4 regions of the Streptomyces bullii genome follow, and region 1 is predicted to be linked to each of the others. Evidence: riboswitches for the same ligand, from Rfam matches in the RefSeq annotation. Region 1 holds a riboswitch; each other region holds the start of a gene.
What was found. Region 1 has a riboswitch for cyclic di-AMP ahead of ACFPZJ_RS07940 (M23 family metallopeptidase). Riboswitches for the same ligand answer to the same signal wherever they lie in the genome.
Positions count from the first base shown of each region.

Region 2: it holds a riboswitch for cyclic di-AMP, as region 1 does, so the genes downstream of both, ACFPZJ_RS11860 (M23 family metallopeptidase) here and ACFPZJ_RS07940 (M23 family metallopeptidase) in region 1, are expected to answer to the same signal.
Region 3: it holds a riboswitch for cyclic di-AMP, as region 1 does, so the genes downstream of both, ACFPZJ_RS22475 (transglycosylase family protein) here and ACFPZJ_RS07940 (M23 family metallopeptidase) in region 1, are expected to answer to the same signal.
Region 4: it holds a riboswitch for cyclic di-AMP, as region 1 does, so the genes downstream of both, ACFPZJ_RS06715 (C40 family peptidase) here and ACFPZJ_RS07940 (M23 family metallopeptidase) in region 1, are expected to answer to the same signal.

Region 1 is NZ_JBHSNY010000003.1:19,436-26,948, reverse strand. Features, by position in the region: gene ACFPZJ_RS07955 (MarR family winged helix-turn-helix transcriptional regulator) at 1-136, opposite strand, end outside; gene ACFPZJ_RS07950 (dihydrofolate reductase family protein) at 205-1,344, shown strand; tRNA gene ACFPZJ_RS07945 (tRNA-Met) at 1,394-1,467, shown strand; cyclic di-AMP (ydaO/yuaA leader) riboswitch at 1,775-1,931, shown strand; gene ACFPZJ_RS07940 (M23 family metallopeptidase) at 1,944-2,972, shown strand; gene ACFPZJ_RS07935 (aldo/keto reductase) at 3,092-4,036, shown strand; gene ACFPZJ_RS07930 (PrsW family intramembrane metalloprotease) at 4,061-5,416, opposite strand; gene trmB (tRNA (guanosine(46)-N7)-methyltransferase TrmB) at 5,441-6,289, opposite strand; gene lhgO (L-2-hydroxyglutarate oxidase) at 6,693-7,513, opposite strand, start outside.
Region 2 is NZ_JBHSNY010000004.1:114,397-121,909, forward strand. Features, by position in the region: gene ACFPZJ_RS11845 (DNA gyrase/topoisomerase IV subunit A) at 1-86, opposite strand, end outside; gene ACFPZJ_RS11850 (M16 family metallopeptidase) at 355-1,749, shown strand; gene ACFPZJ_RS11855 (M16 family metallopeptidase) at 1,746-3,134, shown strand; cyclic di-AMP (ydaO/yuaA leader) riboswitch at 3,325-3,490, shown strand; gene ACFPZJ_RS11860 (M23 family metallopeptidase) at 3,504-4,268, shown strand; gene ACFPZJ_RS11865 (GntR family transcriptional regulator) at 4,456-5,142, shown strand; gene ACFPZJ_RS11870 (HPr family phosphocarrier protein) at 5,407-5,688, opposite strand; gene ACFPZJ_RS11875 (bifunctional acetate--CoA ligase family protein/GNAT family N-acetyltransferase) at 5,878-7,513, shown strand, end outside.
Region 3 is NZ_JBHSNY010000007.1:440,005-447,517, forward strand. Features, by position in the region: gene ACFPZJ_RS22470 (transglycosylase family protein) at 1-957, shown strand, start outside; cyclic di-AMP (ydaO/yuaA leader) riboswitch at 1,163-1,334, shown strand; gene ACFPZJ_RS22475 (transglycosylase family protein) at 1,339-2,016, shown strand; gene eno (phosphopyruvate hydratase) at 2,285-3,574, shown strand; gene ACFPZJ_RS22485 (FtsB family cell division protein) at 3,701-4,177, shown strand; gene ACFPZJ_RS22490 (DUF501 domain-containing protein) at 4,258-4,791, shown strand; gene ACFPZJ_RS22495 (Ppx/GppA phosphatase family protein) at 4,788-5,729, shown strand; gene ACFPZJ_RS22500 (NAD(P)/FAD-dependent oxidoreductase) at 6,221-7,513, shown strand, end outside.
Region 4 is NZ_JBHSNY010000002.1:572,570-580,082, reverse strand. Features, by position in the region: gene bioB (biotin synthase BioB) at 1-1, opposite strand, end outside; gene ACFPZJ_RS06750 (8-amino-7-oxononanoate synthase) at 150-1,277, shown strand; gene ACFPZJ_RS06745 (DUF397 domain-containing protein) at 1,394-1,618, opposite strand; gene ACFPZJ_RS06740 (helix-turn-helix domain-containing protein) at 1,628-2,488, opposite strand; gene ACFPZJ_RS06735 (ATP-binding protein) at 2,703-3,161, shown strand; partial or broken gene ACFPZJ_RS06730 (LysR family transcriptional regulator) at 3,202-4,124, opposite strand; gene ACFPZJ_RS06725 (LysE family translocator) at 4,215-4,841, shown strand; gene ACFPZJ_RS06720 (DUF6328 family protein) at 4,774-5,370, opposite strand; gene ACFPZJ_RS06715 (C40 family peptidase) at 5,573-6,046, opposite strand; cyclic di-AMP (ydaO/yuaA leader) riboswitch at 6,050-6,243, opposite strand; gene ACFPZJ_RS06710 (hypothetical protein) at 6,594-6,902, opposite strand; gene ACFPZJ_RS06705 (ATP-dependent Clp protease proteolytic subunit) at 6,910-7,513, opposite strand, start outside.

The DNA of each region.
Region 1 (7,513 bases):
GGATGGAGTAGTACAGGTGCGGCATGCCGGCGTCCTGCTGGAGCTGCCGGTCGATCGCGTCCTCCAGGAGCAGCGAGGCGGCGATGTACGCGCGCCAGGCGCGCTGCTCCTCGGGGGTGAGCCAGCGAGTCGTCATGCCGCCAGTGTAAGTTTGTTTCAAACTTGAACCAAGCCTGCCCGCTCACGACCCACCGGGAAGCGCCGATGCCCCACCCGTACGTCCTGCTGTCCGCCGCCGTCTCCCTCGACGGCTACCTGGACGACACCGGCCCCGAGCGCCTGCTGCTGTCCAGCCCGGCCGACTTCGACCGGGTCGACGAGGTGCGGGCGTCCGTCGACGCGATCCTGGTCGGCGCGGGGACCATCCGCGCCGACAACCCCCGGCTGCTGGTCAACTCGCCCGAACGGCGCGCCGCGCGCCTCGCCGAGGGCAGGCCCGAGTACCCCCTCAAGGTCACGGTCAGCGGCTCCGGCGACCTCGACCCGACGGCGAACTTCTGGCACACGGGCGGCGAGAAGGTCGTCTACACCACGGACCGGGGCGCCGAACGGGCCCGCGCCCTCGGCATCGCGGCCGACGTCGTCCCGCTCGGCGGCGATCTCGACTGGCGGCGCCTGCTCACCCACCTGCACGACGTACGCGGCGTGCGGCGGCTCATGGTCGAGGGCGGCGGGCAGATCCACACCCAGCTCCTCAGCCAGGGCCTCGCCGACGAGCTGCAGCTCGTCCTCGCCCCGCTCTTCGTGGGCGACCCGGACGCGCCCCGCCTCTTCGGCCCCGGCGGCTACCAGGGCGGCCGGCTGCGCCTGGTCGAGACCCGGCCGATCGGCGACGTCGTCCTCATGCGCTACGAGCCGACGGCCCCGGGCAGCGGCCCGCTGTCCTCCGCCGCCGACCACCACTGGCTGGCCCTGGCCTGCGAGCTGGCCGACCGGTGTCCGCCCTCGGACACCGCGTTCAGCGTAGGGGCGGTGGTGGTGGCCGCCGACGGGACGGAGCTGGCCCGGGGCCACTCCCGGGAGGGCGGCGACCCGGTGGTGCACGCGGAGGAGGCGGCGCTGGCGAAGACCGACCCGCTCGATCCGCGCCTGGCCACGGCCACCGTCTACAGCAGCCTGGAGCCCTGCGCCCGCCGCGCCTCGCGGCCCGCGCCGTGTGCCCGGCTGATCCTGGACGCGGGGGTGCGGCGGGTGGTCACGGCCTGGCGCGAGCCGGACACCTTCGTGGCGGGCGCCGACGGCAGCGGGCTGCTGGCGGCGGCCGGCGCCGACGTCGTCGTCCTGCCGGAGCACGAGGAGCGGGCCAAGGCCCCGAACCGGCACCTGCTGGGCGGCGGCCGGTAGCGCGTGTGCTCGGGAGGTCCGCGCATGACGTACACTGGTGTCACACCGACGCGGGGTGGAGCAGCTCGGTAGCTCGCTGGGCTCATAACCCAGAGGTCGCAGGTTCAAATCCTGTCCCCGCTACTCAAGGCTCAGGGCCGGAACTCATCGAGTTCCGGCCCTGAGTGCTTCTCCGGCGCACGGGCGATTCCCGGGCAGCATCGTCACGCCCGGTGAGCATCTCGTCCCGCTCCGCATAACAACTGACGAACTGTCAGAACTCTTGAGTCGTTTGAAGCGTGGTCAACTCGCCCGATTTTCGCCTCGGATGGCAGGTAAGTCCCCACGAAAATCGTTAATGATCAAGAGGAACAGCTTGGAATCCACACCTCGCCTCCATTAACGTTCGATAACGCAGCGCGGTCGTCCCAGCCGTCACAGGAGATGGCTCCGTGCGCACGCGCCGAATCCCGTGAGGGAACCGGGGAACCACCACCTTGGGGTGAATCGAGCGGATGCCGCCGTGGAAGCACGGCTGTATACGCGCGTAGGAGACCTTCCCGCTCCGAACCCGTCAGCTAACCCGGTAGGCGGAGACGGAAGGAAAGGAGCACGCCTACGTGGCGTCCAACCGGCCTGCCCCCGAGGCCCCGTTCGTGCCCGGCCAGCGAGGTGGCGACACCTTCGGCTACGGCGATCACCGCACCGGCGAGGGCCCGTTCCAGGAGTGGAACCCCACCGAGGAGTCCATCCGTCCGGTACGCGGCCGGCATCGCGTCACCAAGCAGCGCGGCGGACTCGCCCGCAGCTCCACCGTGCTCGGCGTCGGTGTCATAGCCGCCGTCGGGGCGGGCGGCATGGCCAGCGCCCAGACCGGCAAGCCGCCGGTGTCGATCTCCATGCCCGACCTGCCCAATGTGGGTGCCCTCATCTCCGGCGAGGAAACCCCCGAGGGCTCCGCGACCCCGCTCAGCAACGTCGGCATGACCTCCGTCGACACCGCGGAGGGCGCCGCCGACGCCGGCGAGGCGCTGCGCGCCCGGATCATGGCCCAGGCCGAGCGTCAGCAGGAGCAGGTCGAGAGCAAGGCCGCCGCCGAGGCCGCGGCCGCCGCCGAGAAGGCCGCCCAGGAGGCCGCCGAGAAGGCGCAGAAGGAGGCCGAGGCCAAGGCCGCCGCCGCCAAGAAGAAGGCGGAGGAGGAGGCCCGCAAGAAGGCCGAGGCCGAGCGTCTGGCCGAGCTGGCCAAGCAGTACACGCTGCCGACCTCCTCGTACACGATCACCTCCACCTTCGGCCAGGCCGGCGCGTACTGGTCCTCCGGCTACCACACCGGTCTCGACTTCGCCGCACCCACCGGCACCCTCATCAAGGCCGTGCACAGCGGCACGATCACCTCCGCCGGCTGGGACGGCTCCTACGGCTACAAGACCGTGCTCACCCTCGACGACGGCACGGAGATCTGGTACGCCCACCAGTCGTCCATCAGCGTCAGCGTCGGCCAGAAGGTCAACACCGGTGACGTCATCGGCCGCGTCGGCGCCACCGGCAACGTCACCGGGGCCCACCTCCACATGGAGGTCCACCCGGACGGCTCCGCCAACGGCGTGGACCCGCTGGCCTGGCTGCGCGGCAAGGGCCTGACCCCCTGACACCCGCCGTCGCCTGAACCCCGGCGGTCCTGGCGGAGTCCCCCCGACGTCAGGGCTGCCGGTACGGTCGGCGGTCGTGTGCGGAATGCGGCCTACCGGTACGGGTGTTGCCGCAGAGCATGACGTCTCTTCGCAAGCTCGGCTCCTCCGATCTGGAGGTCTTCCCGCTCGCTCTCGGCGGCAACGTCTTCGGCTGGACCGCCGACGAGGCGGCCTCCTTCGCCGTCCTCGATGCCTACACGGCCGCCGGCGGCAACTTCGTCGACACCGCCGACGTCTACTCGGCCTGGGCCGAGGGCAACCGGGGCGGCGAGTCAGAGACCCTCATCGGCAAGTGGCTCGCCGCGCGCGGCAACCGCTCGGACGTCGTCATCGCCACGAAGGTCAGCCAGCACCCCGAGTACCGCGGCCTGTCCGCCGCGACCATCAAGGCCGCCGCCGACGCCTCCCTGCGCCGCCTCGGCACCGACTACATCGACCTCTACTACACCCACTACGACCAGCCCGAGGTGCCGGTGGAGGAGATCATCGGCGCCCTGGACGAGCTGGTGAGGGCGGGCAAGGTGCGGCACATCGCCGCCTCCAACATCTCCGCGGAGCGGCTGAAGGCGTCCCTGGACCACTCCGACCGCGAGGGCCTCGCCCGCTACGTGGCGCTCCAGCCGCACTACAACCTGGTTTCGCGCGCGACGTACGAGGGTGAGCTGCGGGACCTCGCCGAGCGCGCCCGACTGGCCGCCGTGCCGTACTACGCCCTCGCCTCCGGGTTCCTCACCGGGAAGTACCGGCCCGGCACGACCGTACGGAGCGCGCGGGCGGGCGGCGCCGCCAAGTACCTGGAGACCGAGCGGGGACGGCGGGTGCTCCCGGTCCTGGACGAGATCGCCGCGGCCCACGCGGTGCCCGCCGCGACGGTCGCCCTGGCCTGGCTGGCGGCCCAGCCGACGGTGACCGCGCCGATCGCCTCCGCGCGGACCGTGGAACAGCTCCCGGCCCTGCTCGCAGTGGCCGAACTGCGGCTGACGCAGGAGGAGCTCGACCGGCTGACCCGGGCGTCGGCCTGACGGCCCGGCCTTCCGCGCCGGGCCCTACGACCTGTACGGGTTGTACGCCGGATACGGCGCCGTGTGCGCCGGATACGGCGCCGCCGGGTGTCCGTGGCCGCCGGACGCCCCGTACACCGGCCAGGGCGGCGCGACCACCGGGACGGGCGGGGCCGTGACCCTCGCCGCGTGGTCCAGCGCGGGCCGCGCCAGGTCCCGGCGCCGCCACAGCTCCTCCAGCAGCTCCCGTTCCCGTACGACGAAGTCGGCGCCCGCGCGGCCGCGGCGCGCGCGGTGGCGCAGGAACGCCAGCGAGGTCGCGTACGCCTCGTACTGCGCCACCGCCCGGGCCGCCTGGCGCCCGGCGTGACGGCGGGCGTACTGCCGGGCAATCCGCCGCGCGCGCATCGAGCCGAGCGCGAACGGCTCGGCCGGCGTCAGCCACCCGGCCACCGCGTAGGCGGGCAGCTCCTCCCGTACGGTCCTCAGCTCGCGCTGCCGGGTCCAGATCACCAGCCAGGTCAGCACCCCGAACGTGGGCACCATGAATGCCGCGTACACGGCGAGGAAGCCGTACTCGCCGAGCGTCGAGGAGCCGTTCCACAGCGCGTGCATGCCCATCGCCAGCAACAGCCCGCAGAGCGGGAGCAGCAGACGCCGTACGCGCTGCCGCTCCGTCGCCAGGGCGGAGATGCCGAAGCCGATGCCGGTGAGGACGGTGAACAGCGGGTGCGCGAACGGCGACATGATGATGCGCACGAAGAAGGTCGCCGCCGTGACGGAGGCGATGCCGCGGTCGCCGGTGAGCTGGTCGGTGCCGAAGGCGTTGCCGAGGTAGAGGATGTTCTCGGTGAACGCGAAGCCGGTGGCGGTGACCCCGGCTATCACCACCCCGTCGAGGATCCCGGTGAAGTCGCGCCTGCGGAAGAGGAAGAGCAGTAACACGGCGGCGGCCTTCGCGGACTCCTCCACTATGGGCGCGATGACCGTCGCGCCGAGGGTGTCGGCGCTGGAGGGGTCCGCTGTCGCGGTCGCTATCCACCGGGTGGCGAAGCTGTTCGCGACGATCGCTATCAGCGCCGCCGCGCAGGCGCCCCAGGCGAAGGAGAACAGCAGGTTCCGCCAGGGGCCCGGCTCCACCCGGTCCAGCCACCGAAAGGCGGCTATCAGCAGGGGCACGGGCAGCACGGCCAGGCCGAGCCCGACCAGGAAACCCTCGGTACCGGTCTCCTCGCGGACGAGCGCCAGGATGACCAGGCCGGAGAGCGCGAGGAGCGTACTGAGGGCTCCGTAACGCACCGACGTCCTCTGCCACCAGTGCGCGTGCCGCAGTCTGCCGCCCGCGGCTGCGTCGCCCGCGGGGCCGGTGGGGTGCGTCGGGTACGGGGGACAGGTGGCCACGGCATTGACCCTAACGACGTGGTGCTACATGGGCGGCTGTACGGGGTGCTGTACGGGCTGCCGTACGGCGTGCTGTACGCGACGGAAGAGCAGGTCGTTCACGACATGTCCCTTGTCCAGTCCCTGGCCCTCGAAACGGGTCAGCGGGCGGAAGCCGGGGCGCGGCGCGAAACCCCCGTCCGCCTGGGTGTTCTCGAAGTCGGGGTGCGCCGTGAGCACCCCGAGCATCTGCTCGGCGTACGGTTCCCAGTCGGTCGCGCAGTGCACGATCGCGCCCGGCCTGAGGCGGGTCGCGGCCAGGGTGAGGAAGGCGGGTTGGATGAGCCGGCGTTTGTGGTGCCGCTTCTTCGGCCAGGGGTCGGGGAAATAGACGCGGAGGCCGTCCAGGGAGTCCGGGGCGAGCATCTCGCGCAGGAGGATGATCGCGTCGCCGTTGCCGACGCGGATGTTGGTCAGGCCGCTGCGGTCGGCGAGGTTGAGGAGGTTGCCCTGGCCGGGGGTGTGAACGTCGACCGCGAGAATGTTGGTGCCGGGGTCGGCGGCGGCCATCTGGGCGGTGGCCTCGCCCATGCCGAAGCCGATCTCCAGGACGACGGGGTTGTCGTTCCCGAACAGCTCGCTGAGGTCGAGGCGGCGGGCCCCGTCGATATCGAACCCCCACTTGGGCCACAACCGCTGCAGCGCGTCCGCCTGCCCGGCGGTGACGCGGCTCCTGCGCGGCTGGAAGCTCCGGATGCGCCGCTCGAAGTGCGACCCGGCGGGATCGGCCTTCGGCCCGTCCGGGAAACGCGGCTCCCCCTTGGCCCGGAAGTGCCGGACGGACGTCCCGGGGGTCGGGTGGGGGGCTTCGGGGGTGTTCACGGAGTCAGTCACAGTGAGGTCGATTTTACGGGGGGCGTAATGCTTGCGGCGGTGGGGCGGGGTGCCTGCGGCGGTGGCGTGGGGTGCCTGCGGCGGCCTGTGCGGCTTCGGTGGGGGCTGCTGTAGCGCCTGCCTGTCGGGGGTGGGTCGGGGACGCGCCGGGGGTGTCCGTCCTCGGGCTGCCGCACGGTGTCTTTGCGGGGTGCTGCGGGCTTCCGGCAGCCGCTGCGGGCGGACACCCCCCCGACACGTCCCCTTCCCGCCGTGGGCGGCCGTGAACGCGTCGACATCTGTCCCGTCCTTGCTGCGGCGGCAGCCGCTCAGCCGCCAGCTCCTCGCGCCGGGTCGCGCATCGCCCCGGCCCCGGCAGCGGCGCCGAGCAACCTGGAACCCACCGCGCCGACAGCCCACCGGTTCACTCACGCCCCAGTACGGCCAGCGCCCTCCTCGCCACCTCCCTGCCGATCGGCAGGGACGCCGTCGCCGCGGGTGACGGCGCGTTCAGGACGTGGACCGTTCGCGGCACCTCCCGGATGAGGAAGTCGTCCACCAGCGTCCCGTCCCGCAGTACCGCCTGCGCCCGCACTCCCGCCGCCGTCGGCACCAGATCGTCCTCCGTCACCGCGGGCAGCAACCGCCGTACGGCCTGGGTGAACGCACCCTTGGACAGGGACCGGCGCAGCTCGCCCGCCCCGTACCGCCAGTGCCGCCGCGCTATCCGCCACGCGCCCGGCCAGGTGAGTGTCGTACCCAGCTCGGCGAGGCGTACCGTGCCCCAGTCGTAGCCCTCGCGGGCCAGCGCCGGCACCGCGTTGGGGCCGATGTGCACGCTGCCGTCGACACCGCGTGTGAGGTGCACGCCGAGGAACGGGAACGCCGGGTCCGGGACCGGGTAGACCAAGCCGCGGACCAGGTCGGGGCGCGCCAGCTCGTAGTACTCGCCGCGGAACGGCACGATCCGTACGCCGGGGTCGTCCCCCGTCATGCGGGCGATCTCGTCGCAGTACAGGCCCGCGCAGTTCACCAGGACCCGGCCGCGTACGACGTCCCCGGTCGTGGTGCGCACGGCGACGCCCAGGTCGGGGCGCCGGTCGATGCGCACGGCCCGCGCGCCGTAGCGGATCTCCGCTCCGGACGCCTCGGCCAGTTGCCGGGCCACTCCGGCGAAGTCGCAGATGCCGGTCGTGCCGACGTGTATCGCCGCCAGGCCCCGCACCTCGGGCTCGTACTCGGCGA
Region 2 (7,513 bases), on a different contig from region 1:
TGCATCTCGTCGACGACGTCGATGTCGAGGATCTTCTCCTCGTACGAGTCGTCGGGCGGCGGGGTCTTCGTGCTGCGGCGGGCCATCGCTGCCGGCTCCTTGCTGAAGCGGTTGACGGGGATCTGACGCGGACCATTGTGGACCGAGCCACTGACAACGCGGGCCGGGGACCCGGCGTCGGCCGCCGGGCCCGGCACTGCCGAAGGCTACGCCCTCGCGCGCCGTAACCCCGTTCTCGCTGTCGGCGTACGCCGCCCGGGAACTTCACCGGGGCTCCGCGCGCTTGCATACAGTGGCAGGACCGGCAGGAAAACGGCGGTTTCGACGACCGTCACCGCGATCGAAGGGACGTACATGCCCATGGGTCACACGGCCACAGCCCAGGCAGGCTCCGGGGGCCTGACAGCGACCGAGCACCGCCTGGCCAACGGCCTGCGCGTGGTGCTCTCCGAGGACCACCTGACCCCCGTCGCGGCGGTGTGCCTCTGGTACGACGTCGGCTCACGCCACGAAGTCAAGGGGCGTACCGGCCTGGCTCACCTTTTCGAGCACCTCATGTTCCAGGGTTCCGCCCAGGTGAAGGGCAACGGCCACTTCGAGCTCGTCCAGGGCGCCGGCGGCTCGCTGAACGGCACCACCAGCTTCGAGCGGACCAACTACTTCGAGACCATGCCCGCCCACCAGCTGGAGCTCGCCCTCTGGCTGGAGGCCGACCGCATGGGCTCCCTGCTCGCCGCCCTGGACGACGAGTCGATGGAGAACCAGCGGGACGTCGTCAAGAACGAACGCCGACAGCGCTACGACAACGTCCCCTACGGCACCGCCTTCGAGAAGCTGACCGCCCTGGTCTACCCCGAGGGCCACCCGTACCACCACACGCCCATCGGCTCGATGGCGGACCTGGACGCGGCCAACCTGGAGGACGCCCGCCAGTTCTTCCGCACCTACTACGCGCCCAACAACGCGGTGCTGTCGGTCGTCGGGGACATCGACCCGGAGCAGACCCTCGCCTGGATCGAGAAGTACTTCGGCTCCATCCCCGGCCACGACGGCAAGCCCGCGCCACGGGACGGCACGCTGCCCGACGTCATCGGCGAGCAGCTGCGCGAGGTCGTCGAGGAGGAGGTCCCGGCCCGTGCCCTGATGGCCGCCTACCGCCTCCCGCACGACGGCACGCGCGCGTGCGACGCGGCCGACCTGGCGCTCACCATCCTCGGCGGCGGCGAGTCCTCCCGTCTGTACAACCGGCTCGTGCGGCGGGACCGTACGGCGGTCGCGGCCGGCTTCGGCCTGCTGCGGCTGGCCGGGGCACCCTCCCTGGGCTGGCTGGACGTGAAGACCTCCGGCGACGTGGAGGTGCCCGTCATCGAGACCGCCATCGACGAGGAACTCGCCCGGTTCGCCGAGGAGGGCCCGACCCCGGAGGAGATGGAGCGCGCTCAGGCCCAGTTGGAGCGCGAGTGGCTCGACCGGCTCGGCACGGTCGCCGGCCGCGCCGACGAACTGTGCCGGTACGCGGTGCTGTTCGGCGACCCCCAGCTCGCCCTCACCGCCGTCCAGCGCGTGCTGGAGGTGACGCCCGAGGAGGTCCGGGAGATCGCCCAGGCGCGCCTGCGGCCCGACAACCGGGCGGTGCTCGTCTACGAGCCGATCACCCCGGAGCACGCCGAGGACGTGGAAGGCACCGAAGACCCGGAGTCCGCGGCGACCGTGGAAGCCACCGACGACAACGAGGAGGCGGCGAAGTGACCGAGCTCGCCACGATGGAGTTCCACCCCCAGCCGCGGGCGGGCGAGCCCAAGCCGTGGGCGTTTCCGGCGCCCGAGCGCGGCGCGCTCGACAACGGCCTGACGGTCCTGCGCTGCCACCGCCCCGGCCAGCAGGTCGTCGCCGTGGAGGTCCTGCTGGAGGCGCCCCTGGACGCCGAGCCCGCCGGCCTCGACGGCGTCGCCACGATCATGGCGCGGGCCTTCTCGGAGGGCACCGACAAGCACTCCGCCGAGGAGTTCGCCGCCGAGCTGGAGCGCTGCGGCGCCACCCTGGACTCGCACGCCGACCATCCCGGTGTGCGCCTCAGCCTGGAGGTGCCCGCCTCGCGGCTCGCCAAGGCGCTCGGCCTGGTCGCCGACGCCCTCAGGGCGCCCGCGTTCGCGGACAGCGAGGTCGAACGGCTCGTCCGCAACCGCCTCGACGAGATCCCGCACGAGCTGGCCAACCCCTCCCGCCGTGCCGCCAAGGAGCTCTCCAAGGAGCTGTTCCCGGCGGGCTCGCGCATGTCGCGCCCGCGCCAGGGCTCCGAGGAGACGGTCGCGAAGATCGACGCCGCGGCCGTACGCGCCTTCTACGAGAAGCACGTGCGCCCCGCCACGGCCACCGCCGTGGTCGTCGGCGACCTCACCGGCATCGACCTCGACGCGCTGCTCGGCGACACGCTCGGCTCCTGGACCGGCTCCCAGAGCGAGCCGCGGCCGGTGCCGCCGGTGACCGCCGACGACACCGGGCGGGTCGTGATCGTGGACCGCCCCGGCGCCGTCCAGACGCAGCTGCTGATCGGCCGCATCGGTCCCGACCGGCACGACCGCGTGTGGCCCGCGCAGGTCCTCGGCACGTACTGCCTCGGTGGCACCCTCACCTCCCGCCTGGACCGCGTCCTGCGCGAGGAGAAGGGCTACACCTACGGGGTGCGGTCGTTCGCCCAGGTCCTCAGGTCCTCCCCGGAGGGCACGGGAGCGGCGATGCTGGCCATCAGCGGCTCCGTCGACACCCCGAACACCGGCCCCGCGCTGCAGGACCTGTGGACGGTGCTGCGCACGCTCGCCGCGGAGGGGCTCACCGACGCCGAGCGCGATGTCGCCGTGCAGAACCTGGTGGGTGTGGCGCCGCTGAAGTACGAGACCGCGGCGGCCGTCGCGAGCACGCTGGCGGACCAGGTCGAGCAGCACCTGCCCGACGACTACCAGGCAGCGCTGTACCGGCAGCTCGCCGCGACCGGCACCGTGGAGGCCACCGCGGCGGCCGTGAGCGCCTTCCCGGTGGACCGTCTGGTGACCGTCCTCGTCGGCGACGCGAGCGAGATCAAGGAGCCGGTCGAGGCCCTCGGCATCGGTGAAGTCACCGTGGTGTCCGCCGAGTAGCGGCACGCGCGCGTGAGGCCCTGGTGGCGTGAACGTCACCAGGGCCCCCTTATGCCCGAATTGGGGCGGAGGCGGCCTGTCTGCCCTGTGGGATGCGCTACAAAAGCCGCGATCCGTTTGGGGATTGAAACTCGTCCCGTTTAGCTTCGTCCGGGCTGTCCGTCAGGCAGTGCGCCGCACCCGCGGCAGCGGACAGTCATCGCCGAGTCCCCGTACGGCGCGAGCCAGGGGAGCCGGGGACCCATCAGCAGTCCCTGGGGTGAATCGGACGCCCGCGCGAGCCGCGAGGGGGTCCGTAGGAGACCTTCCTGCTCCGAACCCGTCAGCTAACCCGGTAGGCGAGAGGGAAGGAAAGGACCAGCACACTTCATGGCGTTCACGCGCGCCACCGGGAAGCACCGTCGTCCCACCCGCATCAAGCGCGGCACCGCCCGCGCGGCCGGCGTCGCGGCCCTGGCCACCACCGGCGTCGTCGGCACCGTCGCGGCCCCGGCGTTCGCCGCCGAGCCCGCCGCCGAGCAGACCGGCCTCACCCCGGTCATCACCATCGGCGACGCCGTGGCCGACCAGATCGACGCGCAGGCCGCCGCCCAGCGGCAGGCCGCCGAGGAGGCCGCCGCCCGCAAGAAGGCCGAGGAGGCCGCCCGCCGGCAGGCGGCCGAGGCCGCCGAGCGGGCCCGTGAGGCCAAGGAGCGCGCCGCCCGCGAGGCAGAGCGCAAGCGCCTGAACACGTTCGTGCCGCCCATCGCCGGCTCCTACGTCTCCACCGGCTACAAGGCCGGCGGCGCCGTGTGGTCCTCCGGCAGCCACACGGGCGTCGACTTCCACGCCGCCAGCGGCACCCCCGTCCAGGCGGTCGGCATGGGCACGGTCGTCGAGGCCGGCTGGGGCGGGGCGTACGGCAACCAGGTCGTGATCAAGATGCACGACGGCACGTACACGCAGTACGGCCACCTGTCGTCGATCGGCGTCTCGGTGGGCCAGCAGGTCACCCCCGGCCAACGGATCGGTCTGTCCGGCGCGACCGGCAACGTCACCGGCGCGCACCTGCACTTCGAGGCCCGGACGAGCCAGAAGTACGGCTCCGACATGGACCCCGTCGCCTACCTCCGCGCGCACGGCGTCGACCTCTGACCCGTACGGTCCGTACGGCAAGGCCCCGGCTCCCCGAGCCGGGGCTTTCGCCGTTTCGGGACGGCCGACTGTCCAAAAAATATCCATGGATTCCGGCCCGCCGTCGGAAATTCCGGCTCATTGCAATAGAGTCACGGAACACGCGTCCATCGTCGACGTTTCACGGGGATTAAGGCGGAGGTCGGTCATGCGTATTCCGGCGCACTCGGTATGCACGGCGATCCGCGACGACATCGTCGCGGGTGTCCACGAGCGCGGCAGCCGGCTCACCGAGGAACTCCTCGCGCGCCGCTACGGCGTCTCCCGCGTCCCCGTCCGGGAGGCCCTGCGCACCCTGGAGGCCGAGGGTTTCGTGGTGACCCGGCGGCACGCGGGCGCGTGCGTGGCGGAACCCACCGAGGAGGAGGCCGCCGACCTGCTGGAGATGCGCGTGCTCCTGGAGCCGCTCGGCGCCTCCCGTGCCGCCCAGCGCCGCACCGAGGCCCATCTGAAGGTGCTGCGCGGCCTGGTGAGGCTGGGCCAGGAGCGTGCCCGCAGGGGCAACAGCGAGGATCTGCGCTCCCTGGGCGGCTGGTTCCACGAGACGCTCGCCCAGGCCTGCGGCAGCCCCGCGCTGACGTCGGTGCTGACCCAGCTGCGCCACAAGATCGCCTGGATGTACGCCGTGGAGGCGCCCACCGACCCCGTAGGGTCCTGGACGGAGCACGGGGCGATCGTGGACGCCGTGGCCCGCGGCGACAGCGAGCGCGCCCGGGCGCTCACGGCGCTGCACGCCGAGCGCGCGAGCTCCGCGCACCGGCTGCGTTTCTCCTCCGGCGGAGACCGCGTGAGGAAAGCGCAACATCCCGTAAACACGCCGAGCCTGCGGCATTAACACGGGGGCCGTATACAAAGAAGAGGTTATTCGGCGGGGTCTCTTTCCGCTGCCCTTTTCTTCGTGTCTCTTGAATTCCGGCGGTTTGCCCGGCCGGTGTGAAGCCGGTTCCGTAAAGCCTGTCCGAGAAAGTCGACTCCGTGAAGTCGGCGGCGACCCAGCGGCGAAACCCAGGGCGGAAACCCCGGTGGTGTGGACCCGGAAAACGGCGGAGCCGCGCCGCCCGGGAAGGGCGACGCGGCTCACCGTGCTGCCGCGGTCGGCTCAGACGGTCTCGGGAAGCTCCTCGAGACCCTCGGCGACCAGCTTGGCCAGCCGGTCCAGGGCGGCGTCCGCGCCCTCGGCGTCGGAGGCGAGGACGATCTCCTCGCCGCCCTGGGCGCCGAGGCCCAGGACGGCCAGCATGGAGGCCGCGTTGACGGGGGTACCGCCTGCCTTGGCGATCGTCACCGGGACGCCTGCGGCCGTGGCGGCTCGGACGAAGATGGAGGCGGGGCGGGCGTGGAGGCCCTCGGCCCAGCCGACGTTGACGCGGCGCTCAGCCATGTGTTGCTGCCCTTCAGGTGTTCAGGGTTGTCTAGACCAGTTTCCCACACGTGAACCTGGGCCGGAACGGGCGTACCGGGTGTACGCCTTCTCCGGATGGTGGCGGTCGGGCCGCGGCCTCGGCCCGAACTTCCGTCCTCCACAGACTGCCTCGCGCCGTTGTCGGACGCGAGCCGTACTCTGGGGCCCATGCAGACCTCGTCGGACCGGCACGAGTACCCCGCCCACTGGGAAGCCGACGTGGTGCTGCGCGACGGCGGCACCGCACGCATCCGCCCCATCACCGTTGATGACGCAGACCGTCTGGTCAGCTTCTACGAGCAGGTGTCGGACGAGTCGAAGTACTACCGCTTCTTCGCGCCCTACCCGCGTCTGTCCGCCAAGGACGTCCACCGCTTCACGCACCACGACTTTGTGGACCGGGTGGGACTCGCGGCCACGGTCGGCGGCGAGTTCATCGCCACCGTACGCTACGACCGGATCGGCTCCGACGGAATGCCCGCGTCGGCCCCTGCCGACGAGGCCGAGGTCGCCTTCCTCGTGCAGGACGCCCACCAGGGGCGGGGCGTGGCCTCCGCCCTCCTGGAGCACATCGCTGCCGTCGCCCGGGAACGCGGCATCCGCCGTTTCGCCGCCGAGGTGCTGCCCGCCAACACCAAGATGATCAAGGTGTTCACGGACGCCGGGTACACCCAGAAGCGCAGCTTCGAGGACGGCGTGGTCCGCCTGGAGTTCGACCTGGAACCCACCGATCGCTCCCTGGCCGTGCAGTACGCGCGCGAGCAGCGCGCCGAGGCCAGGTCCGTGCAGCGGCTCCTCGCGCCCGGCTCGGTCGCCGTCATCGGCACCGGCCGCGCCCCCGGCGGCGTGGGCCGCAGCGTGCTGGACAACATCCGGGACGCCGGGTTCACCGGCCGGCTGCACGCCGTGAACCACGCCTTCCCCGAGGGCCTGAAGGAGCTCGACGGGGTGCCCGCGTACCGCTCGGTGCGGGACATCGAGGGGCCCGTCGACCTCGCCGTCGTCGCCGTGCCGGCCGAGCGCGTCCCCGAGGTGGTCACCGAGTGCGGCGAGCACGGCGTGCAGGGGCTCGTCGTGGTCTCCGCCGGGTACGCCGAGAGCGGGCCCGAGGGACGCGAGCGCCAGCGGGCCCTCGTCCGGCACGCACGCGCGTACGGCATGCGCCTCATCGGGCCGAACGCCTTCGGGATCATCAACACCTCACCTGGGGTGCGGCTCAACGCCTCCCTCGCCCCGGAGATGCCGCGACCGGGCCGCATCGGCCTGTTCGCCCAGTCCGGCGCGATCGGCATCGCCCTGCTGTCCCGGCTGCACCGGCGCGGCGGAGGCGTCACCGGCTTCACCGGCGTGTCCACCTTCGTCTCCTCCGGCAACCGGGCCGACGTCTCCGGCAACGACCTCCTCCAGTACTGGTACGAGGACCCCGACACCGACGTCGTGCTGATGTACCTGGAGTCCATCGGCAACCCCCGCAAGTTCACCCGCCTCGCGCGCCGCACGGCCGCCGCCAAGCCACTGGTCGTCGTCCAGGGCGCCCGCCACGGGGCGGCACCCCAGGGTCACGCCGTACGCGCGACGCGGCTGCCGCACGCGACCGTCTCGGCGCTGCTGCGGCAGGCCGGGGTGATCCGGGTGGACACCATCACCGACCTGGTCGACGCGGGCCTGCTGCTCGCGCGCCAGCCCCTGCCCGCCGGCCCCCGCGTGGCGATCCTGGGCAACTCCGAGTCGCTGGGACTGCTCACCTACGACGCGTGCCTCGCCGAGGGCCTGCGACCGCACCGCCCGCTGGACCTGACCACGG
Region 3 (7,513 bases), on a different contig from region 1:
CAGGCTCCGGCCCTCCTCGTCGCGGCCGGAGTGACCGGCTCCGCCATCGCGATCCCGCTTCTCGGGGCGACCGGCGCGAGCGCGGCCGACGGAACGACCTGGGACCGGGTCGCGGACTGCGAGACGGGCGGCGCCTGGAGCCAGGACAGCGGCAATGGCTACTACGGCGGCCTGCAGATCTCCCAGGAGAACTGGGACACGTACGGCGGCCTCGACTATGCCGCGAGCCCGGACCTGGCCAGCCGTTCCCAGCAGATAGCCGTCGCCGAGAGAATCCTCGCCGACCAAGGGGTCGGCGTCTGGCGCACCTGCGGGCTGCTCGCCGGCCTGGACAAGGACTCGGCCACGCTCGACATCGACACCGGGGTGGCGGGCGACACCTCGGGATCGTCCGGCTCTTCTACTTCGTCCGACTCTTCCGGCTCCTCTGACTCCTCCGGCTCTTCCGGCCTCCTGGGCTCCTCCGGGTCGCCCTCCCCCTCGACTTCGTCTGACGGGTCGTCGGATATCGGGGACGAATCGGCCAAGTCGGGCACGTCTGCCGGCTCCGACGAGGGTGGCGCACAGGCTGCCGACGGTACGTCCGCGGGCGACTCCGGCAGCGAAGATGCGGACAACGCGGGGCGAAACGTCGGCTCTTCGGCGCTGACCGACACCGGGTCGGCCGCCACCGGCCGGCATCGCGGCCCCAGTGCCGAGGAGGGCGCGGAGCGCGCTCGCGCGGCAGAGTCGACGGGCCGGCATGCCTCGCGCGGTGACGCGGACGCGCGTGACGCGGTGGACGGCTCCTACACCGTGCGCGCCGGGGACAGTCTGTGGTCCATCGCCGACTCCCTTGACCTCAGGGGCGGATGGCGCGCTCTCTACACCGAGAACGAGAAGGTCGTCGGCGCCGACCCGGACCTCATCCTCCCCGGTCAGACCCTTGAAGTCGGGGTCGTAGCGGGAGAAGAGTAGCGAGAAACGGACCGCAGAACAGCGGGAGTTCGGGTCACCGTTTGCGTTGAATGTCCTTTGTAAGAGTGATGAGAGATAGATCTCAGAAGCCCTGATCGTCTTTGAAATTCCGCGGATCGCGTGTCTACGGTCATGACCGCTCGCAAGCCGCGAGCCCCTGCTGCCGTCACGCCGAATCCTGCCGGCGGCCGCATGGGAACAGTCGTCGCGTCACGCGCCGTAGGCAGGAGCGGGGGACCCAAGGTAGGCGCCGGGCCCGGCAGTTGAGGCTGCTGGATCCGGCTGGGGGTGAAGCCGTGTCCCGTGAGGGGCGCGGCCGGGCAACTCAACCGGCCCGAACCCGACAGCTCACCTCGCAGGCGTCGGTGAGGGGATCCATCCATGCTGTTTTCCAGCAAGGGCAAGCACCGTCGTCCGTCCAGGGCCGTTCGCGCCGTCGCCATGGCCGGTGTCGCCGGCGCCGCCGTCGCCGCCCCGCTGATGGCGGCCGGCAACGCCTCCGCCGCCACCGCCTCCGAGTGGGACGCCGTCGCCCAGTGCGAGTCCGGCGGCAACTGGTCCATCAACACCGGCAACGGCTACTACGGCGGCCTGCAGTTCTCCGCCTCCACCTGGGCCGCGTACGGCGGCACCCAGTACGCCTCCACCGCCGACCAGGCCACCAAGGCGCAGCAGATCGAGATCGCCGAGAAGGTCCTCGCGGGCCAGGGCAAGGGTGCCTGGCCGGTCTGCGGCAAGAACCTGTCGAGCGCCCCGTACAACGGCGGTTCGGCGAGCACCGGTTCCACCGAGACCCGTGAGACCGAGCAGCAGCCGGCCTCCCGCTCCGCCGAGCGCCCGGCCCAGGCCGAGAAGAGCCAGAAGACCGTCACCACCCCGACCGGCAAGAAGGTCAAGAAGGGCGACGGCGAGTACAAGGTCGTCGAGGGCGACACCCTCAGCTCCATCGCGGCCGAGCGCGACGTCAAGGGCGGCTGGGAGAAGCTGTTCCAGCTGAACAAGGACATCGTCCAGGACGCCGACCTCATCTACCCGGGCCAGCAGCTGCACCTGAAGTAAGAGGAGCAGCGGCCCTCCCCGTCTCCCGCCCCGGTGCGTGTTCCCCCGTACGCGCCGGGGCGGGGTCATGTCCCGAAAATCCACGGGACACAACCCCCTTTTGTTCCGTTCGGAAACAATTTATTCTCGGTTCCGTCCACAGTGTGGGTGACCGGCTGGCCGATCCCCCGGAGCCGGTTAGGCTCGTCTCGCAGAGCCCACCGCGGACTGCACCTGCCGGGCGTCGGCCCGGGGGGACCCCGCGTCACATCGCAAGAAGGAGATGCTCGTGCCGTCCATCGACGTCGTCGTAGCCCGGGAAATCCTGGACTCCCGAGGCAATCCCACGGTCGAGGTCGAGGTCGGCCTCGACGACGGCAGCACCGGTCGTGCCGCCGTCCCGTCCGGCGCCTCCACGGGCGCCTTCGAGGCCATCGAGCTCCGCGACGGCGACTCGAACCGCTACCTGGGCAAGGGCGTCGAGAAGGCCGTCCTCGCCGTGATCGAGCAGATCGGCCCGGAGCTGGTCGGCTATGACGCCACCGAGCAGCGCCTGATCGACCAGGCGATGTTCGACCTGGACGCCACCGACAACAAGGGCTCCCTCGGCGCCAACGCCATCCTCGGCGTCTCGCTCGCCGTCGCCCACGCCGCCTCCGAGGCCAGCGACCTGCCGCTCTTCCGCTACCTGGGCGGTCCCAACGCGCACCTGCTGCCGGTGCCGATGATGAACATCCTGAACGGCGGCTCGCACGCCGACTCCAACGTGGACATCCAGGAGTTCATGATCGCCCCGATCGGCGCGGAGTCCTTCTCCGAGGCCCTGCGCTGGGGCGCCGAGGTCTACCACACCCTCAAGAAGGTCTTGAAGAGCAAGGGCCTGGCCACCGGCCTCGGCGACGAGGGCGGCTTCGCCCCGAACCTCGGCTCCAACCGCGAGGCCCTCGACCTCATCCTCGAGGCGATCAAGGAGGCCGGCTACACCCCCGGCGAGCAGATCGCCCTCGCCCTCGACGTGGCCGCGTCCGAGTTCTACAAGGACGGCGTGTACGTCTTCGAGGGCAAGGAGCGCTCGGCGGCCGAGATGACCGAGTACTACGCCGAGCTCGTCGAGGCGTACCCGCTCGTCTCCATCGAGGACCCGCTGTTCGAGGACGACTGGGAGGGCTGGAAGACCATCACCGCCCAGCTCGGTGACAAGGTCCAGCTCGTCGGCGACGACCTGTTCGTCACCAACCCCGAGCGCCTGGCCCGCGGCATCGAGGAGGGCGCCGCCAACGCCCTGCTGGTGAAGGTGAACCAGATCGGCTCCCTGACCGAGACCCTGGACGCCGTCGAGCTGGCCCAGCGCAACGGCTTCAAGTGCATGATGTCCCACCGCTCCGGCGAGACCGAGGACGTCACCATCGCCGACCTGGCCGTCGCCACCAACTGCGGCCAGATCAAGACCGGCGCACCGGCCCGCTCCGAGCGCGTCGCCAAGTACAACCAGCTGCTGCGCATCGAGGAGATCCTCGACGACGCCGCGGTGTACGCCGGCCGCAGCGCCTTCCCGCGGTTCCGCTCCGCGAACCACTGAGCACGGCAAGGGCTGACCCTCGACGGGTCAAGGCTTAGCCAGTCGTACGTACGTCCCCGTACTCGGTCCCGTACCGTGTGCGGGGACGTACGCGCGTGTGACATGTGAACGGGAGGCGGGGCGACCATGGCCGTGAAGGACCGGGACCGTTTCTCCACCGCGACCAGGATCCGGCTGATCGGGGAGCAGACCGCGGCCCGGGTCTACCGCTCGCAGACCCGGCGCCAGGCCCGCCGCTCCCGGCTGACCGGCCGGGCCGCGCTGCTCGCCCTGGTGCTGTGCTCGCTCATCGTGGCCCTGGCCTACCCGATGCGGCAGTACGTCTCCCAGCGCGCCGAGATCGCCGACCTCCAGCGGCAGCAGGAGCGGGCCCGGCAGCGGGTCGAGCAGTTGCGCGACGCCAAGGCACGCTGGAAGGACGACGCGTACGCCGAGCAGCAGATCCGCGAGCGGCTGCACTACGTCATGCCCGGCGAGACCGGCTACATCGTGATCGACCCGGGCGCGGCCGAGCGCTCGCGCGCCGACCTGGGAGCGGCCGACCGCCCCTGGTACTCGAACGTCTGGGACGGAGTCGACAAGTCCGACGCCTCCGACCAGTGAGACCCGGACCGCGGTGACGGCCAGTGACACCCCAGACCTCAGTGACACCCAGACCGCAGTGACACCGTAGAAAGACAGGTATGGAAACGCCTCCGCCGACGACTCCGCGCACCGCACCCACCGACGCGGACGTCGAGGCCTTCAAGCAGCAGCTCGGGCGGCCCCCGCGCGGGCTGCGCGCGATCGCGCACCGCTGCCCGTGCGGACAGCCGGACGTCGTGGAGACGGCACCGCGGCTGCCCGACGGGACGCCGTTCCCGACGCTGTACTACCTGACCTGCCCCCGCGCCTCCTCGGCGATCGGCACGCTGGAGGCCGACGGCGTGATGAAGGAGATGACGGACCGGCTGGCGACCGACCCCGAGCTGGCCGCCGCCTACCGCGCCGCGCACGAGGACTACATCCGGCGCCGAGACGAGATCGAGGAGCTGACGGGCTTCCCGAGTGCCGGCGGCATGCCGGACCGGGTGAAGTGCCTGCACGTGCTGGTCGCCCACTCGCTGGCGGCCGGGCCCGGGGTCAACCCCCTGGGTGACGAGGCCCTGGCGATGCTGCCGGAGTGGTGGCGCAAGGGACCGTGCGTGACGACCACGGCCGAGGAGGACGACCAGTGACCCGTGTCGCCGCGATCGACTGCGGTACGAACTCGATCCGGCTCCTCGTCGCCGACGCGGACCCGGCCACCGGCGAGCTCGTCGACCTGGACCGCCGGATGACCATCGTCCGCCTCGGGCAGGGCGTCGACCGCACCGGACGCCTCGCGCCCGAGGCGCTGGAGCGGACCTTCGCGGCCTGCCGCGAGTACGCCGGGATCATCAAGGAGCACGGCGTGGAGCGGCTGCGCTTCGTGGCCACCTCCGCCTCCCGGGACGCCGAGAACCGGGGCGAATTCGTACGCGGGGTGCTGGACATCCTGGGCGTCGAGCCGGAGGTCATCACCGGCGACCAGGAGGCCGAGTTCTCCTTCACCGGCGCCACCCGGGAGCTGACGGGACGGCAGGACCTGCACCGGCCGTTCCTCGTCGTGGACATCGGCGGCGGCTCGACCGAGTTCGTCGTCGGGGACGACCACGTGCGCGCGGCGCGCTCCGTCGACGTCGGCTGCGTCCGCATGACCGAGCGCCACCTCGTCAGGGACGGGGTCGTGTCCGACCCGCCGACCGAGGAGCAGATCGCCGCGATGCGCGCCGACATCGAGGCCGCCCTCGACCTCGCCGAGGAGACCGTCCCGCTGCGCGAGGCACGCACGCTGGTCGGCCTGGCCGGGTCGGTCACGACGGTGTCGGCGATCGCGCAGGACCTGCCCGAGTACGACTCGACGGCGATCCACCACTCCCGCGTCTCCCACGACCGGGTCCGCGAGATCACGACCCGTCTGCTGCACTCCACCCACGCCGAACGCGCGGCGATCCCGTCGATGCACCCGGGCCGGGTGGACGTGATCGGCGCGGGCGCCCTCGTCCTGCTGTCGATCATGGAGCGGATCAGCGCGGAGGAGGTCGTGGTGAGCGAACACGACATCCTGGACGGCATCGCCTGGTCCGTCGCCTGACCCGGCAGGTCAGGCCCCCGGTTTCCGACCCCCGGACCCCCGGTGCGCTACCCCAGGCCACCCGGTTCTCAACCCCGGCTGAGCGGCCCGGACGCCGTTTGAGCACGCTCTCCGGGGGCTCCCGGGCGTCCCGGTGACATCCCGCCGAAAAAGTTCGTGAAGTTCTTCACAAGGAATTGGGCCCGGCAGGACGAAGAAAGCGTCCCCGTTGACCCGTCCGGGGGGTCAACCGGCCCCTGAACACGTTCAGAAGGGGACTTTCACGGTGCTTCCGGAGAGACCCGCCGAGGGGTCGGCGAGCGGCCTCACAGGGGGACGAGCGACCCAGAGAGGCAGCTCACGCGGCATTGACAACGGTCCGTGCCGGAGGCCGGTTCCCGCTCGCCACCATGACGTCCGTCACGTGGGCGCGGGAGTGTAACACAGGCCCCGCCGGAGCTTGTGAAGGGGCGCACGAGCCACCCCCCTGAGGCGGGTGGATACTCGATGGCATGAGCACCACGGAGCGTCCCAGGATCCTCGTAGTAGGCGGTGGGTACGTAGGCCTGTACGCAGCTCGGCGCATCCTCAAGAAGATGCGTTACGGAGAGGCGACCGTCACGGTCGTCGACCCCCGGTCGTACATGACCTACCAGCCCTTCCTCCCCGAAGCCGCCGCCGGCAGCATCTCCCCGCGTCACGTCGTCGTCCCGCTGCGGCGCGTGCTCCCCAAGGCGGAGGTCCTCACCGGCCGGGTCACCACCATCGACCAGGACCGCAAGGTCGCCACGATCGCCCCGCTGGTGGGCGAGGCGTACGAGCTGCCCTTCGACTACCTGGTCATAGCCATGGGCGCGGTCTCCCGCACCTTCCCGATCCCCGGCCTCGCCGAGCAGGGCATCGGCATGAAGGGCATCGAGGAGGCCATCGGCCTGCGCAACCACGTTCTCGAGCAGCTCGACAAGGCCGACTCCACCAACGACGAGGAGATCCGCCGCAAGGCGCTCACCTTCGTCTTCGTGGGCGGTGGATTCGCCGGTGCGGAGACCATCGGCGAGGTCGAGGACATGGCCCGCGACGCGGCGAAGTACTACAAGAACGTGTCCCGCGAGGACATGCGCTTCATCCTGGTCGACGCCGCCGACAAGATCCTGCCCGAGGTGGGTCCCAAGCTCGGCAAGTACGGCAAGGAGCACCTCGAGGGCCGCGGCGTCGAGGTCTACCTGTCCACCTCCATGGAGTCCTGCGTCGACGGCCACGTGGTGCTGAAGAACGGCCTCGAGGTCGACTCCAACACCATCGTCTGGACCGCCGGCGTCAAGCCGAACCCGGCCCTCGCCCGCTTCGGCCTGCCCCTCGGTCCCCGCGGCCACGTCGACTGCGAGCCGACGCTCCAGGTCAAGGGCACGGACTACATCTGGGCCGCGGGCGACAACGCCCAGGTCCCGGACCTCGTCGGCCGCAAGGCCGGCAACGAGAACGCCTGGTGCCCGCCCAACGCCCAGCACGCGCTGCGCCAGGCGCGCGTCCTCGGCGACAACGTGGTCTCCGGCATGCGGGGCTTCCCGCAGAAGGAGTACAGCCACGCCAACAAGGGCGCGGTGGCGGGTCTCGGCCTGCACAAGGGCGTGGCGATGATCGTCATGGGCAAGATGAAGATCAAGCTCAAGGGACGTCTCGCCTGGTACATGCACCGTGGCTACCACGGTCTGGCGATGCCGACCTGGAACCGCAAGATCCGCGTCTTCGCCGACTGGACCCTCGCCATGTTCCTCAAGCGCGAGGTGGTGTCCCTGGGCGCCATC
Region 4 (7,513 bases), on a different contig from region 1:
TGGGAGCTGATCCTGTCGTACGGACCCGTCCCGGGCCAAGGAGACTTCGCACAACACAGGCGCTTCGACGTGTGGGTATTGCCACATCCTGGCCTGCCGACCAGGCCGCTAGTGTCTGTGCACTGCCTACAAATTCCCCCGGAGGACCCATGGTGTTCGGCTGGATCGACGAGCAGGCGGAACTGCGCCGCCGCGCCGGCCTCGTACGGACTCTGCGCCCGCGCCCGGCCGACTCTCCGCTCCTCGATCTGGCGAGCAACGACTACCTGGGTCTGGCCCGCCACCCGGAGGTCACCGAGGGCGCCGCACGGGCCGCGCGGACCTGGGGCGGCGGCGCGACCGGTTCCCGGCTGGTCACCGGCACCACCGAACTGCACACCGAGCTGGAACGGGAACTGGCCGATTTCTGCGGCGCCGAGGCGGCCCTCGTCTTCTCCTCCGGCTACGCGGCCAACCTCGCCGCGGTCACCGCGCTGGCGCCGCACGGCTCGCTGATCGTCTCCGACGTCGGCAACCACGCCTCACTGATCGACGGCTGCCGACTGGCCCGGGGCAGCACGCAGGTCGTGGCGCACGCCGAACCGGATGCCGTGCGCAAGGCCCTGCGCACGCACGACGGGCCCGCGATCGCCGTGTCCGACACGGTCTTCTCGGTCGACGGCGACGCGGCCCCGCTCGCCGCACTCGCGGAGGCGTGCCGGGAGCACGGCGCGGGACTGGTGGTCGACGACGCCCACGGCCTGGGCGTGCTCGGCGACGGCGGCCGAGGAGCCCCGCACGCCGCGGGGCTCGCCGGCGCCGACGACCTCGTCGTGACGGTCACGCTGTCCAAGTCGCTCGGCAGCCAGGGCGGAGCCGTCCTCGGCCCCGCCCGGGTCATCGACCATCTGGTCAACGCGGCCCGCACGTTCATCTTCGACACGGGCCTCGCCCCGGCGGCGGCGGGCGGTGCCCTGGCGGCGCTGAAGCTGCTGCGCCGCGAACCGGAGCGGGCGGCGCGGGCGCGCGCGGTGGCGGCCGACCTGCACGCCCGGCTGACCGCCGCCGGTCTGGAGGCGGTCCGTCCGGACGCCGCGGTCGTCTCCGTGCGCGCGCCCTCCCCGGAGGGGGCCGTGCGATGGGCGGCCGAGTGCCGTGCGGCCGGGCTGGCCGTGGGCTGTTTCCGACCTCCTTCCGTGCCCGACGGCATCTCACGGCTGAGACTGACCGCCCGTGCGGACCTCTCCGGGGAGCAGATCGCACGCGCTGTACGGGTGATCGGCGAAACGCGGCCATGAGTCGGCGTGCACGGCCGTGCCTCGCGGCTGACGGACAGATGGGGTCGAGGGGCGGTTTCAGGTTGAGCGACCGGTCGGCCTGAGCGACCGGTCGGGCCGACCGGACCGGTCGGGGATCAGCCGATCGCCGCCGTGAACTCCGCCCAGCTGTCGGGGGAGAAGAGCAGCGCGGGGCCGGCCGGGTCCTTGGAGTCGCGCACGGCGAGCAGTCCGGCCCACGGTCCGGAGGCCGGACGGGCCGTCTCGACGCAGTTGTTCGCGCCGGTGCTGTAGCTGCTGCGCAGCCACCGCACGTCGTGCAGTTCGGTGCTGGAAGGGATGGTCCGAGGCAGTGCACGCATGGTGCCTCCTTACGCGCCGGCAGCTGTCCCGGCGATGAAATCCAACGATTCCTCGGGCGAAAGGGCGTGGATCTGAAGGGCGTTGAAGGCCTCCGTGTAGGCCTGGAGGTCTTCTTTCCGTTCGAGATAGAGGCTACTCGTCAAGTGGTCGAGTACGACAACATCCAGATCAGAAGTGTTCGAAAATGAGAAGATTACGAAAGGCCCGGTGACGCCGATGTGCGCGCCGGCGGCGAACGGCAGCACCTGGAGCCGGACTTGGGGCAGCCGAGCCGCCTCGACCAGCCGCGTCAGCTGCCGGGCCATGACCCCTGGACCCCCGACCTCCCGGCGCAGCACCGCCTCGTCCAGCACGGCGTTCAGCACCAGTGGCCGATCGGCACGCAGCACGTCCTGCCGCGCCAGCCGCACCTCCACCAGCGTGTCGAGCCGCTCCTCCGACAGGCCCTCCACCGCGGCCCTCGTCACCGCCCGCGCGTACTCGGGCGTCTGCAACAACCCGGGGACGACGGTGGTCTCCAGCGTGCGCATCGCGCTGGCCTGGGACTCCAGGCTGATGAAGTCGCGGTAGGTCGGCGGCAGCACCCCCCGGTACGCGTGCCACCAGTGATGCCGACCGCCGGTGTCGTCGGATCCCGCCAACATCATCAGCAACTCCCGTAGTTGGGAGTCGCTCACTCCGTACGCGTCGAGCAGTAACCGCACATCGGCCGGTTTCACACCGCTGGTGCCGGTTTCGATGCGGCTCACTTTCGACTGGTGCCATCCCACCAATCGGGCCGCCTCGCCACTGGTGAGCCCTGCCGAGGTGCGCAGCGCGCGCAGTTCGGCGCCCAGCTTCCGGCGGCGCACCGCGGGACCGTGTTGCATGCGCTCCTCCTTACTCCTTATGAGGCGCCCAAATACGGTCTCGCGTCGCAGAGTTCACCGCTTTGAGCGACAGATATATGCATATCTTGGTGGATCGCCGTCCTTCACCGGCGTGGTGATGGCAGTCTGGCGGGCGAAGCACCAGTCCGGGACCGTACTCGAACCTTCCGCTCCGTGTCGGACTGCGGTCCCGTGGGAAAGGGACGACGTCGCCATGGCAGACCATTTGGAAGCATCCGTCACTCTGCCGAGCGATCCCGCCTCGGTCTCCGCCGCTCGTGCCTATGTGGTGGGCACGCTGGCGGAGTGGGGCCTCGCGGCGGGCACGGAAGTGTCCGACACCATCCGGCTCATCGTCTCCGAACTCGCCACCAACGCCGTCCAGCACACCCTCGGCCAGTCGCCGACCTTCACGGTGGCCGTGGCCCTCGACCGCGACGAACGGCTGCGCGTCGGCGTCACCGACAGCCACCCGCGCTTCCCCAAGCGGCTGCCCGCCGCCGTCCAGCAGGACAACGGCCGCGGCATGGTGATCATCCGCTGTCTGGCCGCGGAGTGCGGTGGAAGACTGCGCGTCCGCCCCACCCGCGAGGGCGGCAAGACCGTCTCCATCGAACTGCCGTGGAGCACCCCGGCGGAGCCGGTCCCGACGGTCGGCCGGCAGGAACCGTAGGGCCACGGATGCCCGGTCCTACGGGCAGCAACCGTGGGCTTCACGCCGGGTGGGTCTGCCGGGCACGGCCGAACGCGCCGCGCAACAAGGCCCGGAAGGCGTCGGCGGCCGGTGCCGCTTCCTCGGCACGGTGGACGACCGCGATCGTACGGCGCAGCTCTCCCGGATCCAGCGGGCGCGTACCGACCGGGGTGGCCGCCGTCCGCGCCACCATCTCCGGTACGACTCCGACTCCCAGGCCCGCACTGACCAGCGCGCACACCAGCGCGTACCCGGGGGTGGCGACCACCACCGACGGGGCGGCCCCGGCCCGGGCCAGCGCCGTCTCGACGCCCTGCCGGGCGGGATGGTCCGGTGCCATGCTGATCAGCGGCTGCCCGGCGAGCTCCGCCAGAGGCAGCCGGGACGTACCGCCGGTGAGGACATGACCGGGGGCGGTCACCAGCACCAGTTCCTCGACCAGCACGGGTTCCGCGCGCACGGTGGCGGGAAGCGGGGCCGGATCGGCGGTTGGTACGTGTGCGTCAGCGCCAGGTCGATCTCGCCGGCGGCGACCGCGGCGATGCCGGCCGGCGGTTCGTAGTCGGCGACGGTGAGTGCCACGTCCGGATGCGCCCGGCGGAACGCGCTGAGCACCGGCGGCAGCAGGTGGATGCCCGCCGTCTGGAAGGTGCCGAGCCGGAGGGTGCCGCCCGTGAGGCCGGTCAGCCGTGCCAGTTCGTGCCGGGCCCGCTCCAGTTCGTCCAGCACCCGCCGGGCCCGTGTCACCAGCAGTTCGCCCGCGCCCGTCAGCCGCGTCCCTCTGTGGTGGCGGACCAGCAGGGCCGTGCCCGCCTCCCGTTCCAGCTTGGCCAGTTGCTGGGAGAGCGCGGGCGGAGTGTAGCCGAGGCGTTCGGCGGCCCGGGTGATCGAGCCGGCCTCGGCGACGGCGACCAGCGCGGCCAGTCGGGTCGGGTCGTACATGCCGGACCTCCGCAGCCCAAAGAATCGCTTAAGGGCTGGGCAGCATATTCGACATACCTTCTGAAGGCCGGGTCCCGGCAGGCTGGGCGCATGGACGCACAGCTCATCACGTTCACGGGTGTCGCGGCGGGCATGATCGCGATGCCGGGCGCCGACTTCACCGTGGTCGTGCGCAACGCCCTGGTCTCCCGTCGGGCCGGCGTCGCGTGCGCGCTCGGCATCGCGGCCGGGCTGCTCGTGCACACGGCGCTGGCGGTGGCGGGGGTCGCTGCGGTGCTGACGGCCGTGCCGGCGCTCTTCCACGCGCTCCGACTGCTGGGCGGCGCCTATGTCCTGTACCTGGGCGTACGAACCCTGTGGTCACTGCGGCGGCCGCGGACCGGGGCCGTTCAGGACGACGGCGGGTCCGCGGCACGGCCCCTGCGGCAGGGCTTCGTGACGAACGCCCTCAACCCCAAGGCCCCGATCACGTTCCTCAGCCTGCTGCCGCAGTTCGTGCCGGCGGGCAGTCCCGCCGTGCCCCGGACGCTGCTGCTCGCGCTGATCGTGGTCGTACTCGCCCTGGTGTGGTTCCCCGTGGTGGCGCTGCTGGTGGACCGCCTCGGCCGGTGGCTGCGCGGCCCGCGGGCCGGACGGGTCGTCGAAGGCGTCACCGGTACCGCACTGACGGTTCTCGGCGCGGCTCTCCTCCTCGAACCGACGGCCGGGGCAGCCTGACGGTGCTGTGCGCCGGTTCGGTGTCCTGCTCGCTCTCGCGCCCCTCCTCGCCCAGGCCCGCGCGTCGTACGAGCCGGGGGAGCAGTCCCCACAGGCCGACACAGACCAGGAAGGTCGCCGCACCCGCGGCGAGGCCGCCGGCCCGGCCGGTCGTCACATCCACGACCAGCATGACCGAGCCGCTGAAGGCGAACACCAGCACGGCCAGACCGACGGTGGCCAGCCGCGAGGAGACCTGCACGATGCGCGGCTTGGCGCCCTGCTGGAACAGCGAGCGGTGCAGCGCGGCCGGCGCGGTGAAGAGCGCCGCGGCGAGGACGGCCAGCAGGAGAGCCGTGACGTAGGTGGCGCGCTGGACCGTGTCGAGTTCTCCGAAGCGGGAGGTGAAGGCCAGCGACAGCAGGAAGGCGAAGAGGATCTGTACGCCCGTCTGGGTGACGCGCAGTTCCTGGAGGAGTTCGACGAAGTTGCGGTCGGCTCTCTCCAGCGGCGTCTCGTTGCGTGCGGTGCAGGGACGGTGCTCGGCCATGCGGTGACGGGTAACCACTTGAGCCCGTGTCACGCCCGTGCGCCGTCGTGCCGTGCGGGCCGTCGTGCCCGTGGAGCGTCACGCCCGGGCGGGGCCGTCATGCCCCGGGTGGGGCGGTCATGCCCCGGGCGGGCCGTCGTGCCCCGTGCGGGCGGCGGCACCCCGATGTGCTGCCGCCCGCACGGATCAGTCGATCAGTGGATCACTTCACCCGGCCGTACCAGACGCTCTTGGTCCAGATCTTCTGCAGCCGCACCACGTCCCCGGACTTGGGTGCGTGCCAGATCCTGCCTTTACCCGCGTAGATGCCGACGTGGTAGACGTTGCGGCCCGAGTGGAAGAACACCAGGTCCCCGGCCTTGCGGTTCGTCGAGGAGATGTGGCGCGTCTTGTTGTACTGCTGGGCCGCCGTGCGCGGCAGCTTCTTGCCTGCCTTCTTGAACGAGTAGAGCGTGAGCCCCGAGCAGTCGAACCTGTGCGGTCCGGTGGCGCCCCACTTGTAGGGCGAGCCCTTCTTCGAGGCCGCGACCTGAAGTGCCTTCGTCGCGGGCGAGGCGGCCTGGGCCTCCGAGGTGAAGCCGGGGGCCACGATCGAGCCGCCCACGGCGGCGATGGTCAGGGCCGAGGCCGTACCGGCCCGGGCCATGAGCGACGGGACACGATTGAGCGCAGTCATGCGCAACCCTTCGTCAGCCGCCTGTGAAGGATGACCTGTCGGATTCGGGCTGGCGAAGTTGCCCGGCCGCGAGCGAGCTCGCGGCTTCACCCCAAGGACTGCTCGGAACTGACGCTCCGGCGGCCCGTCATGCTTGGGTCCTCCACTCCTGCCGATCCACTCCTGTCGACCGGTCATCCGGGCGGCGGCAGGACTCGGCGTCCGCCCGGACCGCCCCGCCGCGGTGGCGGGGGCTTGTCGTCAGACAGGGATCTTCACCCATGGATGTCGGAAAATCCCAACGCAACCGGGGATTTGTGTTGTTACTCACCACTCACCCGTTCGGGTGGACACCCTCGTGTTCGAGTCACCGTCCAGAGACTCGGGGAGCCTCGGACCAGCGACGGAATACCCCGTTCCGTCCCCGGGTCAGGCGGGGTGCGCAAGCCCGGAGGGCCGAAAAAAGTAGCTAGGGATACTCCCAAAGGGGGTACGCCGTTCAGCCCGTTTCGTCTCGGGTCCGGACGCGACGTCCACGGGACGGGCGTCCGGACCCGGTGGGGGACCGTCAGATTCCGGACTCCGGGGGGAGGGTGACGCGCGCGGTGCGCCGCTCGCCGTCCAGCACCCGCAGTGCCCGGGCCAGCGTGGCGGCGTGCAGTTCGCTCTCGCCGCGCTGGTGCATCACGGCCAGGGCGTCGCGCAGGGCGACCGCCTTCGTGACCAGCGCCTGTGCGGCCCGCAGTCCGCGGTAGGTGTCACCGGGCAGCGCCGGGTTGATGCGGCCGAGCAGGTCGACCACGTCGAGGTAACGATCGATCAACTCCGCCTCGGCGCGCGTCAGGGCGGGCAGGGGCGGCAGTTCCGGTGGCAGCATCGGCGGCTCACTTCGCGGCGGGGCCGGGCTGCGCGCCCTTGCGGCTGGGGACGACCCGGTCGGCCAGGCCGTACTCGACCGCTTCCTCGGCGTCGAGGATCCTGTCCCGCTCGATGTCTGCCCTGACCTGCTCGCGCGTCCGGCCCGTATGGCGCGCGAGCAGGTCCTCCATCCGGGCCCGAACGCGCGTCAGCTCGTCGGCCTGGATCGCCAGATCGCTCGCCTGCCCGCGCACCGGTTCGGGCAGCCGGGGCTGATGGAGCACCAGGCGGGCGCCAGGCAGTACGAATCGCTTGCCAGGGGTGCCCGCCGCCAGCAGCACGGAGGCGGCCGCGCCGGCCTGGCCCAGGCAGATCGTCTCCACGTCGCAGGTGACGTACCGCATCGTGTCGTAGATCGCCGCCATCGCGTGGAACGAGCCGCCGGGGGAGTTGACGTACAGCGAGATGTCCCGGTCGGGGGCCTGGTGTTCGAGGTGCATGAACTGGGCCATCACGTCGTTCGCCGACGTCTCGTCGATCTGCGTGCCGAGGAAGACGATCCGCTCCTCCATCAGCTTCGAGTACGGATCCATCGTCCGTTGCCCGGAGCCCGTGCGCTCCGTGAACTCC